One region of the Colwellia sp. BRX10-1 genome, then DNA from elsewhere that is predicted to be linked to it. Evidence: predicted binding sites of a transcription regulator. Region 1 holds the regulator's gene; the other holds the start of a gene.
What was found. The regulator LexA, encoded in region 1, represses DNA repair genes until DNA is damaged. The targets are predictions, from matches to a motif close to TACTGTATNNNNATACAGTA.
Positions count from the first base shown of each region.

Region 2: H4J75_RS12595 (LexA family transcriptional regulator) is a predicted target of LexA. The motif match lies at 5,256-5,275, and genes of this name have one in related genera.

Region 1 is NZ_JACGWC010000002.1:150,267-158,655, forward strand. It holds gene coxB (cytochrome c oxidase subunit II) at 1-306, opposite strand, end outside; gene lexA (transcriptional repressor LexA) at 872-1,507, opposite strand; gene H4J75_RS03145 (alpha/beta fold hydrolase) at 1,584-2,402, opposite strand; gene H4J75_RS03150 (DUF6942 family protein) at 2,778-3,308, shown strand; gene H4J75_RS03155 (ATP-binding protein) at 3,429-6,428, shown strand; gene H4J75_RS03160 (two-component regulator propeller domain-containing protein) at 6,446-8,389, opposite strand, start outside.
Region 2 is NZ_JACGWC010000014.1:58,066-66,454, reverse strand. It holds gene H4J75_RS12610 (DUF342 domain-containing protein) at 110-1,783, opposite strand; gene H4J75_RS12605 (EAL and HDOD domain-containing protein) at 2,105-3,328, shown strand; gene H4J75_RS12600 (Y-family DNA polymerase) at 3,586-4,842, opposite strand; gene H4J75_RS12595 (LexA family transcriptional regulator) at 4,830-5,243, opposite strand; gene H4J75_RS12590 (PolC-type DNA polymerase III) at 5,395-6,009, shown strand; gene H4J75_RS12585 (endonuclease/exonuclease/phosphatase family protein) at 6,176-7,177, shown strand; gene H4J75_RS12580 (ice-binding family protein) at 7,241-8,389, opposite strand, start outside.

The sequences.
Region 1 (8,389 bases):
TGGTACAGCCATAGCGATAAGAATGACAATGGGAATTGCTGTCCAGAGGATTTCTACTTTTGTACTTTCATGAAAATCTGCTGATTTAGCCCCTTTGGATTTTCGATGGAAAACCATTGACCAAAACATAGCACCAAAAACGACCACACCAATTGCTACACATATATACATTGCGAGCATATGTAGATCGTAAACATCTCTACTTACTTCTGTTACACCCTTGGTCAGATTTAATTGCATATCTGCCCAAGCTGAACTGGAAAGAACACTCCCCAACAACAGCCAACCTAGGTTACGTCTTTTCACACGACATCTCCTTCACCCTATAAAAGTTTAAAACTTGATACCTAGGACAAAACACATCCTTTAGTACGGATTTTTATTATTTTCTTAGCGATTTTGTTATCAACCAGTTAGCGTCGACAACATCGCCTTATATTTATATTTGTACACATTCCAAACTAGAATTACTTAAAAGTTGATCTGGGTCAATTTAAAAATCGAGCTATTTTAAAATAAAAACCAATAAAAACAATAGAGTATCAACTCTAATACAAGCAAAGGCCTAATAACAAAGGGCTGTAGCCGTAGTATTAAAAATAAACAGCTGAGTATAAATACGCGTATTGCAAAAATTGATCTTGGTTGTTTTTTAATCAGAGAAAGATAAAGTTGTTTGAATGGGCTTTAGAATGAAAATTATTCTTAGTAAAGAGAAAGGTTTGCATGAAAAGAATACGAAAGGTTAGAAAAGCAAACTTTAGCCTATTTTATACACTAAAGTTTGCGGAGCAGTTTGACGTAATTAATACTATATTTGTTAGATAAATTGATTTAGTTACCACCAAGTTTATTGGATAGGTTAACTTAACTACATCCAGTCTGCCGAGCGAATAACGCCAACAGCCAACCCTTCAATATTAAACTCTTGATCAGACAAATCGACTTTTATAGGAGAGAAGTCATCATTTTCTGCATGTAAGTAAACGATGTTACCTTCTCGTTTATAACGTTTAACCGTAACATTTTCTTCGACACGAGCAACAATTACTTGGCCATTCTGTACATCGGTCGTTTGATGAACCGCTAACAAGTCACCATCAAGTATGCCGATATTTTTCATGCTTTCGCCATTAACTCTCAATAAGTAATCAGCAGCTGGGTGGAACAAATTACCATCAACTTTGTAATGATCTTCAACATGCTCTGCAGCTAAAATAGGTTCACCTGCAGCCACTCTGCCGATTAAAGGTAAACCGGCTTCTTCCATTAACTTCTCAGTCAAACGAATGCCGCGAGAAGTACCTGGCAACATTTCTATATAGCCTTTTTTAGCCAAAGCTTTTAAATGTTCCTCTGCTGCATTTGCTGATTTAAAGCCAAAAAACTTGGCTATTTCAGCACGCGTTGGTGGCATGCCCGTATCGCTTATTTTGTCTTTGATCAGATCAAAAACTTGTTGTTGTCGGTTCGTTAGAGGGCGTAATTCGCTGATTTCATTTAGCATAGGGAGCCTGTAAATTTACACAGTTGTTACTGTGAGTATATACAGGTCGTTAGTAAAGGCAAGTTTTCTAGCCGAATTATTTTTGAAAACTCCCTGATTTTAAATAATGGATAACTTGTTCGATAACTTTTTCGTTTTTCATCATAAATGGATGGGTCGTTTCCATTTCAATGTGATCATTCATACCATCAAGTTTGGTACTAGCAACCGAAACTTTACCATCATCTTTATCAGGAATAAGTGTTGATAATATCCAATTAATACTTTGATTACCGGCAATAACACCCAAATCAAAATTAGCATTGCCAAGGTTACTAGGGACACTGAATTCGCCGGTACCTAATTGCATACCCGCATCACCATTGATGAAACTAAAACCAGGTGTATTTTTTAGTTTATCAACAACTTCACTGCCTTTGTTTGGTGGACCTAGCATCACGACTTTATGTAAATTAGGTATTTTATGCATACTTAAATATTGGCGAACTAATATACCGCCCATTGAATGGGTAACAAAGTTAACTTGGCGATTTTCACAAATTAATAGCGCTTTAGAAATCACTTTTTCAGCCAACTCTTCTATCGAATAATCTCTAGAAGGGTAGTTGATATTTATCACAAAATATCCTTCTGCTAACAATCGTTTTTCAATAGCTTTCATGGAGTTAGCCGAACGTGCAAGCCCATGCAGTAAAATTACACATTCACCATTAGCTAAAGAATCTGCTGGCTCTTCAAAAGAAGCTTGAATTTTATAGCCACGTTCAACCGAAGTATCTAAGCTTTCTTGTTCAATCATATTTTTTAAACGAGTTTCTGCATCAGTAATTTTTTTACTAAATTGTTCTTTAAGTAGCGCTAGGTCTGACTTAAGTGCTGCAATTTTTTCATTCATAGCTGCGCTCCATCATTTTTTTTTAGAATTCATTATTGATACTGTAGTCATGTTAAACAGCAGCTAAGCAATATATTTTTAGCTGCCACAAATATAAAATATAAAACAGTTTTCTCCAACAAAATTTGAAGCCATTACCCTTGTAATGTCATTTTTTTCGATAAACTTCTCGCGTGGACCTTTAAATAGCCATAGAAAGCTATACGATATTAACATTTTATATTAGTTATCTGTTAGACATTGATAATCTTCAATCGATCTAACTTTACCAGTAACTACATACATTCAAGCAAAAAAATTTTAAGGACGTTTTACTTGTCTCGATTATAAATTTACAATTCAACATACCCCCCACGTAAAATGAGTTAAGTACCATTGAATGTTATTGGTTTAGGTTGCTCAAACTTTAGCGTCGCCGTTTATATTGGCAATAAACCGAGTATGCTTGAATATCAGCAATTATCTTGTCTATCGCCGCTAACCTTGGGCGAAATAGAGATGGTTAATCAAGCTTGTGGCAATGGTTGGCGGAAAGTTTTCAATGTTTATGCGAAGCTGCTTTACGCACTCGATAAAGAAAAATTCGCTTACTCAACACTTGCGCCAACTTGGCAAAAATATCGAGAGCGATTTTTGCTGCAGCAAGGCTCTCAAACGGCTTTATTATTTTCTCCGCCTCAGTTATCAACCACTAAGCAAACTCTGCATATTATTTGTGGAAAAACCTACGCCAAAAATTTGTTAGCGACAAATCAACTAAACGCTAATTTCACTTGGCTAGATGAACAATTTGCTATTGATAAAGCTAAAAATTTAATTGTGTGTCCCTATTTTGATTATCGGCAATTGTCGAATGCTAATATTGAAAAATTAGCCTTTTTACTCAACGATATAAATAGCCAGTGAAAGCTTTTCATTCATTTATATAGTGTTAAATTAATGTATACTATATTTATTAAAGGAGAAAATAATTAGCCTCATGATTAGGCAACATACTAAACGTCACTTTAATATTGGATCACATCATTGCTATATTTTAATAAAAAAACACTTTTATTTATTACAATAATTTTAACCTTATTACCCTATGCAACGATCACCAGCACTCTTGATATTTCCTCTGCTCTTTTGCTATCACTTCCTACTATATTATTACAGGCTACCGCAGTATTCTTTGTTGTTCATAGCTATTTACAGACCAGATCACGTTCATTAAAATTGTTCTGGCAGTTTTTCTCTCTCGCTATTATCATTGATCTTATTTCGGGTGTTATCTTCGCAGGTAACTACATAAACACCCCCCCGATCCTGCAAGATTTTTTCTCTTTGTTCAGTTACTTTTTTATCTTACTGGCCATAGAAACCAACCCGCATCTCAGCGAAACGCCACTCAATAAATACATTGCGGGTCGAGTGCCAGCACTATTTTTTACAGTCACCTGTTTTTGTTATTTCGTACTGCTGCCAGAAGAGTTTTCAAAAGCGTTAGATCACAGGTTATTACCGTCATTATTATTTCATATCACCATTTCTGGCCTCATTTTTATTAGACTAATCAGCTGTGTTATTTTTTGTCATGAAAAATTTTGGCGCGCTATTTATTGGCCATTAGCCATTGCCTCATTAGCTTTGTTAGTTGATAACACTAATAGTTATTTTCTTCTTCAAGAGCAAGCCCTTTATAAAGACAATTATACGAACAGCTTAATAGCGTTAATCCCATACTGTGGTCTTATTTTTGCCGCAAGTGCATCATTAAACATTCAAAGACCGACCAAACCTATTTCAAAAGATACCTTTCCCGAATTTTACATTTTATTGCTGGTGAGTATTATTTTTAGCATTCATATCGTTGGTTTAGAAGTTGGGGCACACTACATTACAAATTCTTTCTGGCAGTCTTTTGTTATTGGTATTTGGGGCGTTATTGCTTTTATTTTAGTCATTCTTATTGCTTACAATAAAAGAAAAAACACGCTCGAATTCAAGGAAAACGCTTTCACTCAGCAACAAGAACAAAAAGAGTTAATACAGACCAACCATAAATTACTCAGCTCAATTCTTAATAGTGAAGACAAAGCCATTGTCCGAGCATCTAATAATGCTATTTTGACGACATCAACGGGCGGCGAAATATTATCGTCAAACCCTGCCGCAGTTCAATTGTTCCAAAGTTTAGAACATGAATTGAAAGGCACGAATGTCAGCGCACTTTTTTCTGCAGAAGACACTATGCATTACTTTTTTGGCTTCAAAAGTAATGTATACGCCTTACAACGTAAAGATATCGGTATTTCAGTAGAGTGTGCTGCTCGACGTGCCGATGGTACTGAATTCCCAGTTCAGGTTGAATTGCAGTGGGCAGATCGCGAAGAACAACCCCTTATTGTTATTACCTTTATTAATTTAACTTCACGAAAGTTAGCTGAAAAGCAGATGTTAGATTTAAAAGATAAGTTTATTGCGAACATTTCCCATGAGTTTAGGACGCCATTGACAATTATTAATGGCATTTTAGACCAATATCTACTCAAAGCTCACAGTAAAGAAGAAGGGTTGGAACTTACTACCGCTAAGCGTAATGGTTTGCGTTTAGTTCGTATGGTTGAACAACTATTAGAACTCTCTCGCCTTACTGACAACCCTAAGCTTTCATTGTCTACTTATCGATTAAGTCAGTTAATGGCTATGCCAATTGATTCATTTTCACGCTTAGCTAAACAAAATGATTTAAGTTTTGATGCTGAAATATCTGATGACCTTTGGCTAGAATGTGACGCTCAAGGTTTTGAGAAAATCATCTTCAACTTACTTGCTAATGCGATTAAATATACACCTGCTGGCGGTAGTATCAAGGTCAGTGCTTATGTTGATCAAGATAATGTTATTTTAGAGATTACAGATACCGGCATAGGTATTAATCAAGCATCACAAAGTAAAATCTTTGAACGCTTTCAAAGAGCTGATGATGAAAAAAATCATGCTGTTTTTGGTGTGGGTATTGGTTTATCTTTAGTTAATGAATTGGTAAAAGCGCATAACTGGCGTATCAATTTAGTCAGTGAATACAATAAAGGCAGTAAGTTTTCTCTATCAATCCCTTTAGCTACCGCTGTCGAAATAGAAACTCAAGTGCCAATGAGTGTATCTCAAAGCGAAGTATCATCATTGCTGTTAGAACAAAATAATAATAAAACTAAAGCAAAAAATCATTTACATAATGTCGTGTTAGTTATTGAAGATAATCTCGATATGCAAAATCACATAAAACGTGTGGTTGAACAGCAACATCATTGTTTATTAGCAATGAGCGGCGAACAAGGACTGCTCATCGCCGAGGAATATATACCAGACCTTATCGTATGCGATATAATGCTAACGGGCATTGATGGCTTCGAAGTACTTAAACAATTAAAAGAAAATGAACTTACTTCTCATATTCCCGTTATTTTGCTTACCGCCCGTTCAGACTTAGATAGTCGACTTCACGGCCTAAATTTACAAGCAGATGAGTATTTAAGTAAACCTTTCAATCAACAGGAATTATTAATACGTATTGAAAATTTGATTGAAAATCGTAAATTACTCCAGCAGAACTATTTACATAAATTTCGTGACCATCAAAAAGAACAACAAAAAGAAAGTAGCGTAAAAAAAGTGTCGCAGTTAACTCCAAGCGAAAGTGCTATCTTATCCGTTGATGAAAAGTTTATAGAAAAGCTAGAAACCATTGTTGCTAAGATGTACTTGGAAACTGATTTAGGTATTCAAGATCTAGCCAGTAATATGGCGATGAGTGAACGCCAACTGCAGCGAAAAATGAAAGTAACACTGGGCACAACACCTAATAACTTCATTAAAGAGTTCCGTCTAGCAAAAGCACAGATATTGCTACAAAATGGTTCTAAAATTGGCAGAATAGCCTTAGATGTTGGTTTTTCTTCACAAACATATTTTGGTCGATGCTTTAAAGAGTCGTTTAACTGCACCCCAAAACAATATCAACAACAATTCATTAAAAGCTAACCACAAAGCTACTCAGGCTAACCTTGCTTAACTTGGATGTTATGCTTAAGTGTCGCTAGATCAGCGCCTTGAATCACCGCTAAGTAGCTAAAGGGTTGTATCTTAGGTTCACATAAGCCAAGCCAAGCAATCGCTGGCTCTTCGCTTGTTAATGTTAAGCCAAGTTCAATCATCACACTGACTTGATCCCACGATATTTCCATAGGTTGCTCTCTATTAAACGGATAAAAAGAATAAGCAATATTCATCGAAATTTTATCGTCGAATTGTTTTTCAAATTTACTTGCTAACCGCGCTGCTAACTCACCAGCATTGTTGTCTTTTTCATAACCAATAACAGCAAAGGTATCATCGGACCAACGAACAACTAGGTCATCGGTATTTCTGCTAAACAGTAATAAATCAGTAATGTTAATCAACTGGCTATTACTGATATTGGTCAACTCATTAACCTGAACCATTAAGACGTAAAGACGGGGTAAAGTGCTCCGCTGTACTGGTAAAATATTCTGATGAATTTGATTCATCAGCTGGCTAGTTTGCTCAATATAAATATCAAGATAGCGGCGACTTCGTACCCCAGTTACTTTATCTACCGTTGCCGACTTTTCAAGTAGAATATTGGCATGTTCAAGTTCGCTATTTTGCGATTGTAACTTTTGCGTTTTCTCTTTGACCTGCTCTTTAAGGTAAGATTTTTGTAGTTGTTCAACCAATAGTTTTCGATTCAAAAAGCGTGAATAGACTAATAAAGTTAAAGCTACTGCCATGGCATACAATAAATAAGCCCACCAAGTATTCCAAGGTGCTGGTTTAACCGTAATAGCTAATGAATAACCCGGTTCACTCCAAACATTGTCGTTATTTCCAGCAATAATTTGCAGTGTATAACTACCTGCAGGTAAATTTGTATAAGTGGCTCGTCGTGATTTACCTGCAGCTATCCACTCCTCATCAAAGCCTAACAAGCGATACTTATAAAGAGTTGACTCCGGATTGGCATAGTTTAAACCAACATATTCAAAGGAAATCAGCTGATCACTGTAATCAAATTCCAATTGGCTTAAGTTAGATAATTTACTGCCAAGAGGCATAGGTTCATTCAGCTTTAATATACTCGTTAATCGTACTTCTGGAACGGACAAGCTGGTATTAATTTTTTCTGGATTAATAGTGCTCATGCCTTTGCCTGCACCAAAATATAAGGTGTTACCTTTTGAGCGAAATACTGAAGAATGAGTGTATTCTAAATCAACTAAGCCATGAGTCAGATTAAAGTGTTTAAAATTTTTATCACTGATTGAAAACCGAGAAATACCTTTACTGGTACTAAACCAAATATCTTCATTAGCATCTTGGGTGATGCCATATACGGTCAAACTTTTCATGCCATCTTTAGTATTAAGATGGGAAAATGAAAAGTTATTACTGTAACGATCTTCTTGGCTTAATATACTTAAGCCAGCATTTTGAGTGCCAAACCATAGGTTCTTGTCATGATCTAATAGCATTATCCAGGTAAAGTCATCCGAAATACTATTAGGGGTATTTTCATCATGTCTAAAATGAGTAAACGTCCCAAGGGCCGGATCAAAACGATTTAACCCTGCACCAAATGTGGCCAACCATACGATTCCTTGTTCATCAGCCAGCAATTGTAATATGCTATTAGTGCTAGGACCATTTTTAGTGTTTAATTCATTTTTAATAAAACGAGTAAAAGTACCGTTTTCATTATATAAATTTAGTCCTTGTTGAAAAGTAGATATCCAAAGGTTGCCATTAATATCTTTAATAATATCGGTAATACTATTAGCTGAAATAGAATGTTCATCTTTAGCATCATGGATATATCCAGTCACTTTATTGGTTGTTAAATTGACTGAATATAAGCCTGAGCCTCTCGTTCCCACCCATAAAGTGTTGCCATCGGCAAATAGATTCATAATTCTATATTCTGA
Region 2 (8,389 bases), on a different contig from region 1:
CTGAGTCATTAATGTTCTGGGATTATACACGGATAAATATTTAAAAATCTAAGGTTTCTCTAGTGAATCAGTATGGTGTTCGAAGGTTAATTCATTTAAGTTATTTCAATTAATTAACTATTGGCTCTATACTGATTTTATTTTCAAGCCACTTTATCTGTGTGGCTTCATGGTCACGCTTAAAAGCATAGTTTTTAGTGGCGACTTCAATATTTACACCTGAAAGTATTGATTGATATGCTGTTAGCTCAAAAATCGCTAAATGCTCATTGATATTATTCGCTTTTTCTAGCCATTCTTTATTGAGTTTACCTAACAAGTATAAGTGCTGCTTTAATGCATGGGTAATACGATTTATCTGTTTAGTATTCTCGTTATCTAGGTCGTTAGCCTTTTGTAATAATTTATATATTCTAGGTAAGCGCCTAATTATTTTATAGTTTGCTTCATCTGCACTTATTTTTAATTCTTCGACAATTTTGGGCCAATAATTGAAATTTAAATAGGTCATTGCGCCACAAGCTGAACCAAGAGTGCCTATATGAACGGAACCTCCTGTGAGTACACGGCTACCAAACAACTTTCCATCCGCTTTATCATTAGTGATATTACCCACCCATAAATCACCTTCAACTGTAATGTGGCTATGAGAAATATATTGTGTAATGTTAATATCTTTTTTACAAAAAAAATCGACATATTGTGCAAACTGCGCGCTAATATCTCCATCTGCTTTGATCATTGTACTGTTCTTTAACTCATTTTTGTCTGATATTTGTCGACCAATAATGCCCAGTGCAATCGATATATTGCCGCCTGCAGAAATTGAAGCGGTTTCAACTAACCCACCAATGACGATGTCTTCAGTTGCGGATAATTGCATACCTTCACAAACATTGCCTTGCACATAAATAGAGCCATCAAAACGAATGTTTCCGGTGCCAACATCTATATTTTCAATTTCCAGTAACTTATGCACAGCGACACTATTATCTAAATACTTGGGCATACCATCAATAGCAGCAACAAGAATGTTGTTGTTTTCATCTAAAAAAGACGAACCTTCAGACTCCTCTAAAAAACATGTTTCACCTGATACTGCATCTATAGCCGCTCCGGTTACATCAAAGCCTTTAACACCATCGGTTGGTGGTATTAGCTTAGCTAATTTTTTACCTGCTTTTACATGAATTAAATTACCTAATTCACGCATATCTACATTGCCATTTTCGAGCTTCTTAGGACACATAATTTGCTCTGCGGGGTTATCGACTAAATATTTTACGTAACCATCCTTTCCATTTCTGCTCATTTTACCTTTTGCTATTTCGGTAGATATACTTTTACCTCCTTGAAGTAACTGCCCCTCTTTTACAATATTGATGATGTTTTCTTTAATGATACCCTTGGTTATATTGTTTTCTTTTAATACATTAATAACATCAGTATTTTCAATGGCTTTACCACCATAAGCTGCGGTAAATTCTAATGTAGCTGACATATTTTCAGGCCCCAATGTGACCTTTAAATTCGCATCAACAGCATTTGCTATGATTGAACTTATACCTGTCGTCGTTTTTGATTCATCACTCTCATCACTTTTAGCCACTTCTGCTAGTAGTAACTCCATCGCCCCGTCAATCAGTAAAAAAGTAGAATATGTAGATAATTTGAATGTTGTTTGTAGTTTTTTTAAGTTAGCTTTTGGCTGTCCTTTAACAGGCGTGATGGTCATTAATAAATCTTTATCTTCGTTTTGAAGTGTTAATTTTATATCACACATATATTCTTCATTGATTTGTCTGCATTAATATCAACTTTATCATTTAAATTGAGGTTAATTGCTAATAAATAAGGTGTTTACGGCTACTGCTGTAATATTGTTTATTATTTGAATACTAATAAATTCAGCCTGTTCACTGAATTGACAAGATTAAAGTTTATCGACTCGTTTTAATCTTTCAATGCGTGTTTTTTAGTCTGCTGTCACTGTACACCTAACTAACCATACGTTGATAGGTTTTATTATGTTTTATAAGTATTTACATAGATTTTCTAGGAAGATCAACTACTATTAAAGGACGAAATCTCATAGGTTTGATTAATGGAAATAGTATTAAACACTTTCATCGCAAGGCAAGCGATTTTAGATATAAATCTTAAAACTATCGGTTATGAATTACTCTTTAGAGACAGTTTAGAGAATGTATTTAATGGGGATTCTCCAGAAAAAGCAACCTCAAAAGTTATATTTCAAAACCATATATTGGGTGATTTAGCCGATGTTTGCCTTGGAAAATTGGCCTTTATTAATTTTGATGAGTTTACCTTATTACAAAAATCGCCTTTGCTCTTTAACCCAAAAAATATCGTGGTTGAAATTATTGAAACAGTTAACATCTCTGATGAACTCGTTTTCAATGTTGCTCAACTTCATAAAAAGGGTTATGTCATTGCGTTGGATAATTATAATTTCGAAAGTAAATGGGAAGTGTTTTTTCCATATATCTCTATTATTAAAGTTGACATTGAACAGGTTACTTTCACTCAAATAGAAGGGCTGAAAAAACGCCTATTATCAACTAATAGTCATATAAAAATAATTGCTGAACGCATTGAAACGAATCAGCAGTACCAACAATTTAAAGCGCTAGCTATAGACTATTATCAAGGCTACTTTTTTCACAAACCCGAGATAAAGTCCGGCACGTCTATATCTCCTCTAAAAATTAATTTAATTCAACTTTTTTTAGAAGCTTACAAACCACACTTAGACTTCAACCAACTGACTGAAATTATTAGCCGTGATGTAACGTTAGTGAGCGGTATATTAAAGTTGGTAAACAGTGCCGCAGAGTGTGGCAATATTGAAATCACTTCTATTAAGCAAGCTATTACCTACTTAGGAACAGATAAAATAAAGCCGTATGTTGCAATTATATCAATGTCAGCATTATCATCTGAAAGTTCACCAGAACTTTTTATCGAGTCTTTAGTACGCGCTAAAATGATGGAACTCATAACGAAAGAAAAATCATTCAGTCACCTTAATGAAAAAGCTTTTCTAACCGGAATATTGAGTAATTTAGATGCCATATTAAATTTACCCATGGCAGATATTGTAAAGAGTTTTCTTTTTTCATCTGATATCAAACTGGCGTTATCTGAGCAACAAGGTGAATTGTCAGAACTATTAACATTGGCTAAGCATTATGAAGTATCAACGAGTAAGCGTGTTACTCGTTGTATTGACAGTAATAAAATTTCTGAAACTAGATTGTTAAATTGTTATTACGACGCATTAAAGTGGGGGATGAACATCTTTTAAGGTGGTAGCCCTTTGACATTTTATATCACTAGCAACTTTATCCTTAAATATTATGAGTTCAAGGTTACAGTGACTAAACTTACGAATAACACTAACAACTAATTTTGGGAATGTCTTGCCAGTTACTTGTGGTTACCCTTGTGTTGTTGGCTTAAAAAGTGTTTTTTCATTTGCCTAGCAACTAATTTTGGGGATGTCTTGCCAGTTACTTGTGGTTACTCTTGTGTTGTTGACTTAAAAAGTGTTTTTTTATTTGTTTAGCAACTAATTTTGGGAATGTCTTGCCAGTTACTCGTGTACTGTGGACTTAAAAAGTGCCGTTTCATTTGCCAGGAGTCTGATTTTCCCTCTGCGCCCAAGGTCAATGTCCCCTTACCGTAACGACTATTAATACTATCAAGACAATTCATTAGTATTGGGTTTGAATGATCAGATAAAAATAAATCAGCTTGTTGATGTTGTCTGCTTTCCAAGGCGATTGCACCGACACCACAACGATAAAAATGCACACCTGGTATAAATATTTCAGCGAGTATTAAACTGACCGCTGTAGCAATATCACAACTATTATCTGTTGCTAAAGGAAAAGTATAAACCATTGTTTGTTTATAATAATTTTCATCATGGGGGGAGCTTGAAGCGAACACGAGCAGTTTTTTGATAAGTGAAGATTGACACCTTACTTTTTTAGCGACTATCGTACTATGGGTAGTTAAGGCTGCTTGTAATGTATGTATATCTACAATACGTTGACCAAAACTACGTGTAGAGAATATTTCCCGTTTAGGTGCTTTTACATCATCCCAGCTTAAACAGCTAATCCCCTTTAATTCGTTAACCGTACGTTCAGTGATAACACTAAATTGCTTGCGCATAATTTTAGGGCACTGCATTGATAATTGATGAGCTGTGCTAATATTTTGCTGCTCTAGTCGCTGAGATATTTTATTACCAATACCCCAAACCTCATTTACCGCCATTTTTTCTAATATTTCTTTCGCACTTTGCGCGTTATCAATAATGGCAACACCCTGGTAACCGTCAAGTTTTTTAGCTGCATGATTTGCTGCTTTAGCTAAGGTTGATGTTGTGCCAAAGCCAACTCCCACCGGTAACCGAGTTTCTTTCCAAATAGCACGTCTTATTTCATGGCCGTATTGGTGCCAATCTTTAATAACGCCACTATAGTTTTTAAAATGTAAAAATGACTCATCAATTGAGTAAATATATTGGTCATCACAATACCTAGCAATAACATTCATCATTCTTTCACTTAAGTCAGCATATAGCTCGTAGTTGGAAGAGCGTACCACTACACCATGCTTATGTAGTAAGTCCTTTATCTTAAAATAGGGGGTGAATTTTGGAATACCCAGCCGTCGAGCAATAGGACAAACAGCACAAATGCAGCCGTCGTTATTCGTTAAAACAACAACGGGCTTGTTTCTTATGTTCGGGTCGAAGACTTTTTCTGCGCTGGCATAAAAAGATACTGCATCAACTAATGCATACATGCGGTTAATTCAGGAGCTTGATGATGGAGTCGAATAGAGCGAGTAACAATACCTTCTAATTGAAAGTCGTCTTCGGGCTTGATGCTAACTGGCGCAAAATCTTTAGACGCTGATAACAGCCGAGCTTGCTTTTTATCAATCAACTTACAGACAAAGCAGCCATTGTAATTTGCCACGATGACATCACCATTTCTGGCGGTGAGTGAGCGATCAACGATAAGTAAATCACCATCAAAAATGCCCACACCCTGCATGGACTCACCAGATGCTTGGCCAATAAATGTGGCATTAGGATGCCTAATAAGAAGTTTATCTAATGATAACCCCAGTTCTTTATACTCGGCTGCGGGTGATTCAAACCCTGAAATACCTGCTTCAATGTAAATAGGAATAACTTTCATTACTTAAATCTCACCTGTGTTTTTATACAGTATAGTTTCTAAGTTGATTATTGAACAGAATAATTTAACATTGCTTACGAGTAATGATTACTTTCATTTTGAAATATAGCCGTTAAAATCAGCGCTGCATAAATTTATAGGGTTAACTTAGATGCATGAAAATGCCAATTCGTTAGTGGTACTTGATTTTGAAACCACAGGACTATCACCCAATCAAGGTGATAGAGCGATAGAGATAGGTGCGGTTAGAATTGTAGACGGTAAGGTTACCGATAAATTTCAATCATTAATGAATCCTGGTTTTAGGATCAGTGGTTTTATTGAGCAATACACCGGAATATCTAATCAGATGCTTGCTAAGGTCGGCTCTTGTGGTGAAGTGATGGCACAATTTGCCGATTTTCTGGGTGACGATAATTTACTTGCCCATAATGCTTCCTTTGATCAAAAATTCTTGGACGCTGAGCTTAATAACATTAATCGAAAATACTTTGGGCAATTTATTTGTTCATTACTTGTTTCTCGCAGAATCAATATAGACGCACCTAATCATAAATTAGGTACGCTTATTCGTTATAAAAATATTCCATCAGATGGGGCTTTTCATCGGGCGTTATTTGATGCTGAGATGACGGCAAAATTGTGGTTGTTGATGCTTGATGATATTGAAGAAAAAATTAACCACGAGTTTGTACCTTTTGCATTAATACAGAAGTTATCAAAGACAGCAAAAAGTGACGTAAGTAAGCTGTTAACTAAATGGTAATTTATCTTGTTGGTTTTTAATTTTTTATCTCAGGTATACTCACAGTTCAACGTTTATTAGAGTTAACATTATCGACTATCCAGATAAAAAAGCCCCAGAAGAAATAGATCCCATACTGCCTTCTATAGCTGTATCAAATTTACAGCTTAAAATAGCTACTTTTAATTTGTTTAATTATCTTGAGCCGCCCAATGCTTTCTATGAATTTGAACGAATTTATAGTGCTGAGCAGTGGCGTAAAAAGCAACATTGGATTGCTGAATATTTACGTGAATATCAACCTGACATTATTGGCTTCCAAGAAGTCTTTAGTCCTGAGTCTCTAGAGCAATTAGTTGCAGGGCAGGGCTATTGTTATTTTGCCGTGGTTGATGAACCACAAGTGATAGATGATTTTATTTATAAACGTCCTGTTGTTGCCATAGCATCTCGTTACCCTATTGTTGAAGTTGCTGCGGTAAAAGCAAACACTGAACTTGCACTATCATTAGGTTTAACTGATAAATTCTCTTTTAGCCGAAAAGTGTTAAGGGCAACAGTTGATGTGCCTCATATGGGTAACTGTGATTGTTATGTTGTGCACTTTAAATCTAAGCGCTCTATGATTGAAGTCGATGATAAAAATATAAGTCGCACGCCAGAGCAAACCATTATTGAAAGCCTAAAAGCACAAGTGGCAGGTGGTTGGGGCTCAACGATACAACGTGGCAGTGAAGCGGCGTTATTAATGATTGAAATAATAGCGCGGCGTGAGACTACCGGTCAGCCAATGGTATTAATGGGCGACTTCAATAATACCTTAACTGATGGTGTGCTAAGTCATCTACTGACTAACACCCTACGCTTTGTTTCGGCCATTGACCGTGATGCCTATCTTGCTAAATATTGCTTGCAAGATGCTTGGGATTTATTTCAAGTTGCAGTGAAAAATGAAACTCATCAAGAGGAAAAAATACAGCGCACTCCGACACATTATTTTGGTGCGAGCAGCTCAGTACTTGATTATATATTATTATCATGTGATTTTGACGCTAGTTATCACGATAGTCTTTATCAGGTCAGTGCGTACGACACCTATGATCGACATTTAATTAATCCTATCTTTGAACGAGATGGCGAAAGTACCGATCACGGTATTGCCTTGGTTACACTAACGTTAAGATCATAAATTAGTCAAAGACCCAAATAAAAAAGGCTCCCAAAGGAGCCTTTTTTATTGGTGATACTGAATTTACGTTTTTTTACGTTGCGCTTTAATTGCCAAACCAAAAAGTGCTAGAGCGAATAACCACAGTGTTGCAGGCTCGGGAACTTGAGTGACGGCAATGCTATCTGCAGAAGCTCTGGACTCGCCATTGGTACAATCTTTTTTACCAATAACAGTATCAGCACCAAATTCAATAAAATTACTTGCTGAATAAGCGCCGCCACAATCATCGCCTATGCCCGCTATCATTGAATCAGCACCTGTTTGAACAAAACCTCTAGCAAAAATATAACCTCTAGCCTCAGCGCCGGCGCCGAGTTGTGTGTAACCTGCTGAGCCGGTTTTATCGCCAAGAACATTCCAGATAATAGTGCTGTTATCGGTAACATCTTTCAATAACACTGTTGAGTTTGCAGAGAAGGTCAGATAGTTGGCGATATTAAAAATCCAAGAGCCATCGATACCTTTACCATCAAGCGTTAAGGTTTTACCTATCGCGATGGTTAAATAATTTATTGTGCTGTAGATACCCGCTTCAAGTGTTTCGTCGTTGGTGCCAAAAGTGGTTGATACAAGTTCTGTTCCTGTCCCCATGTCTTTTATATCTTGTTGCACAGACATAATGAGCGCTTCCTGACTATCAACGATGGTGGGCAGTGCAACCATTTTCAAAGAATTAGCAGTAAGCGTACCAACGATTTCAACACTTGCACCAATGGTGGTGGTGGTTCCAGCATCAACATCGCCCCCGAAAAGTGAGCCTGCACCAACGGTTACTGTGCTGCCAGCCAAAACATTGCCGCCAACCTCAACGGTTGCCGATATGGTTACTGTTGTGCCAGCGCTTAGCTCGCCATCAACTTTTGCACTCGCACCAATAGTTGCTGTGGTACCTGCAATAATAGAGCCGTCGACAACAGCAGAAGCGCCTAGGGTAACGGTTGTTGTACTTTGAATATAGCCATCGACACCGGCAGCTGCGCCAAGTGTTACTGCGGTTCCAGCCTCAACGTTACCACCGACAATTGCATCAGCTGCTAGTGTTATCGCAGTAGCACTTTGGATATTGCCACCAATAGTTGTTCGTGCGCCCATGGTTATATAACCACTGGCATAAAGCGACTGGTTATTTAGTTCTGAGCCTAGCAAAGGTTGAAAACTCGCTTGTGCGTC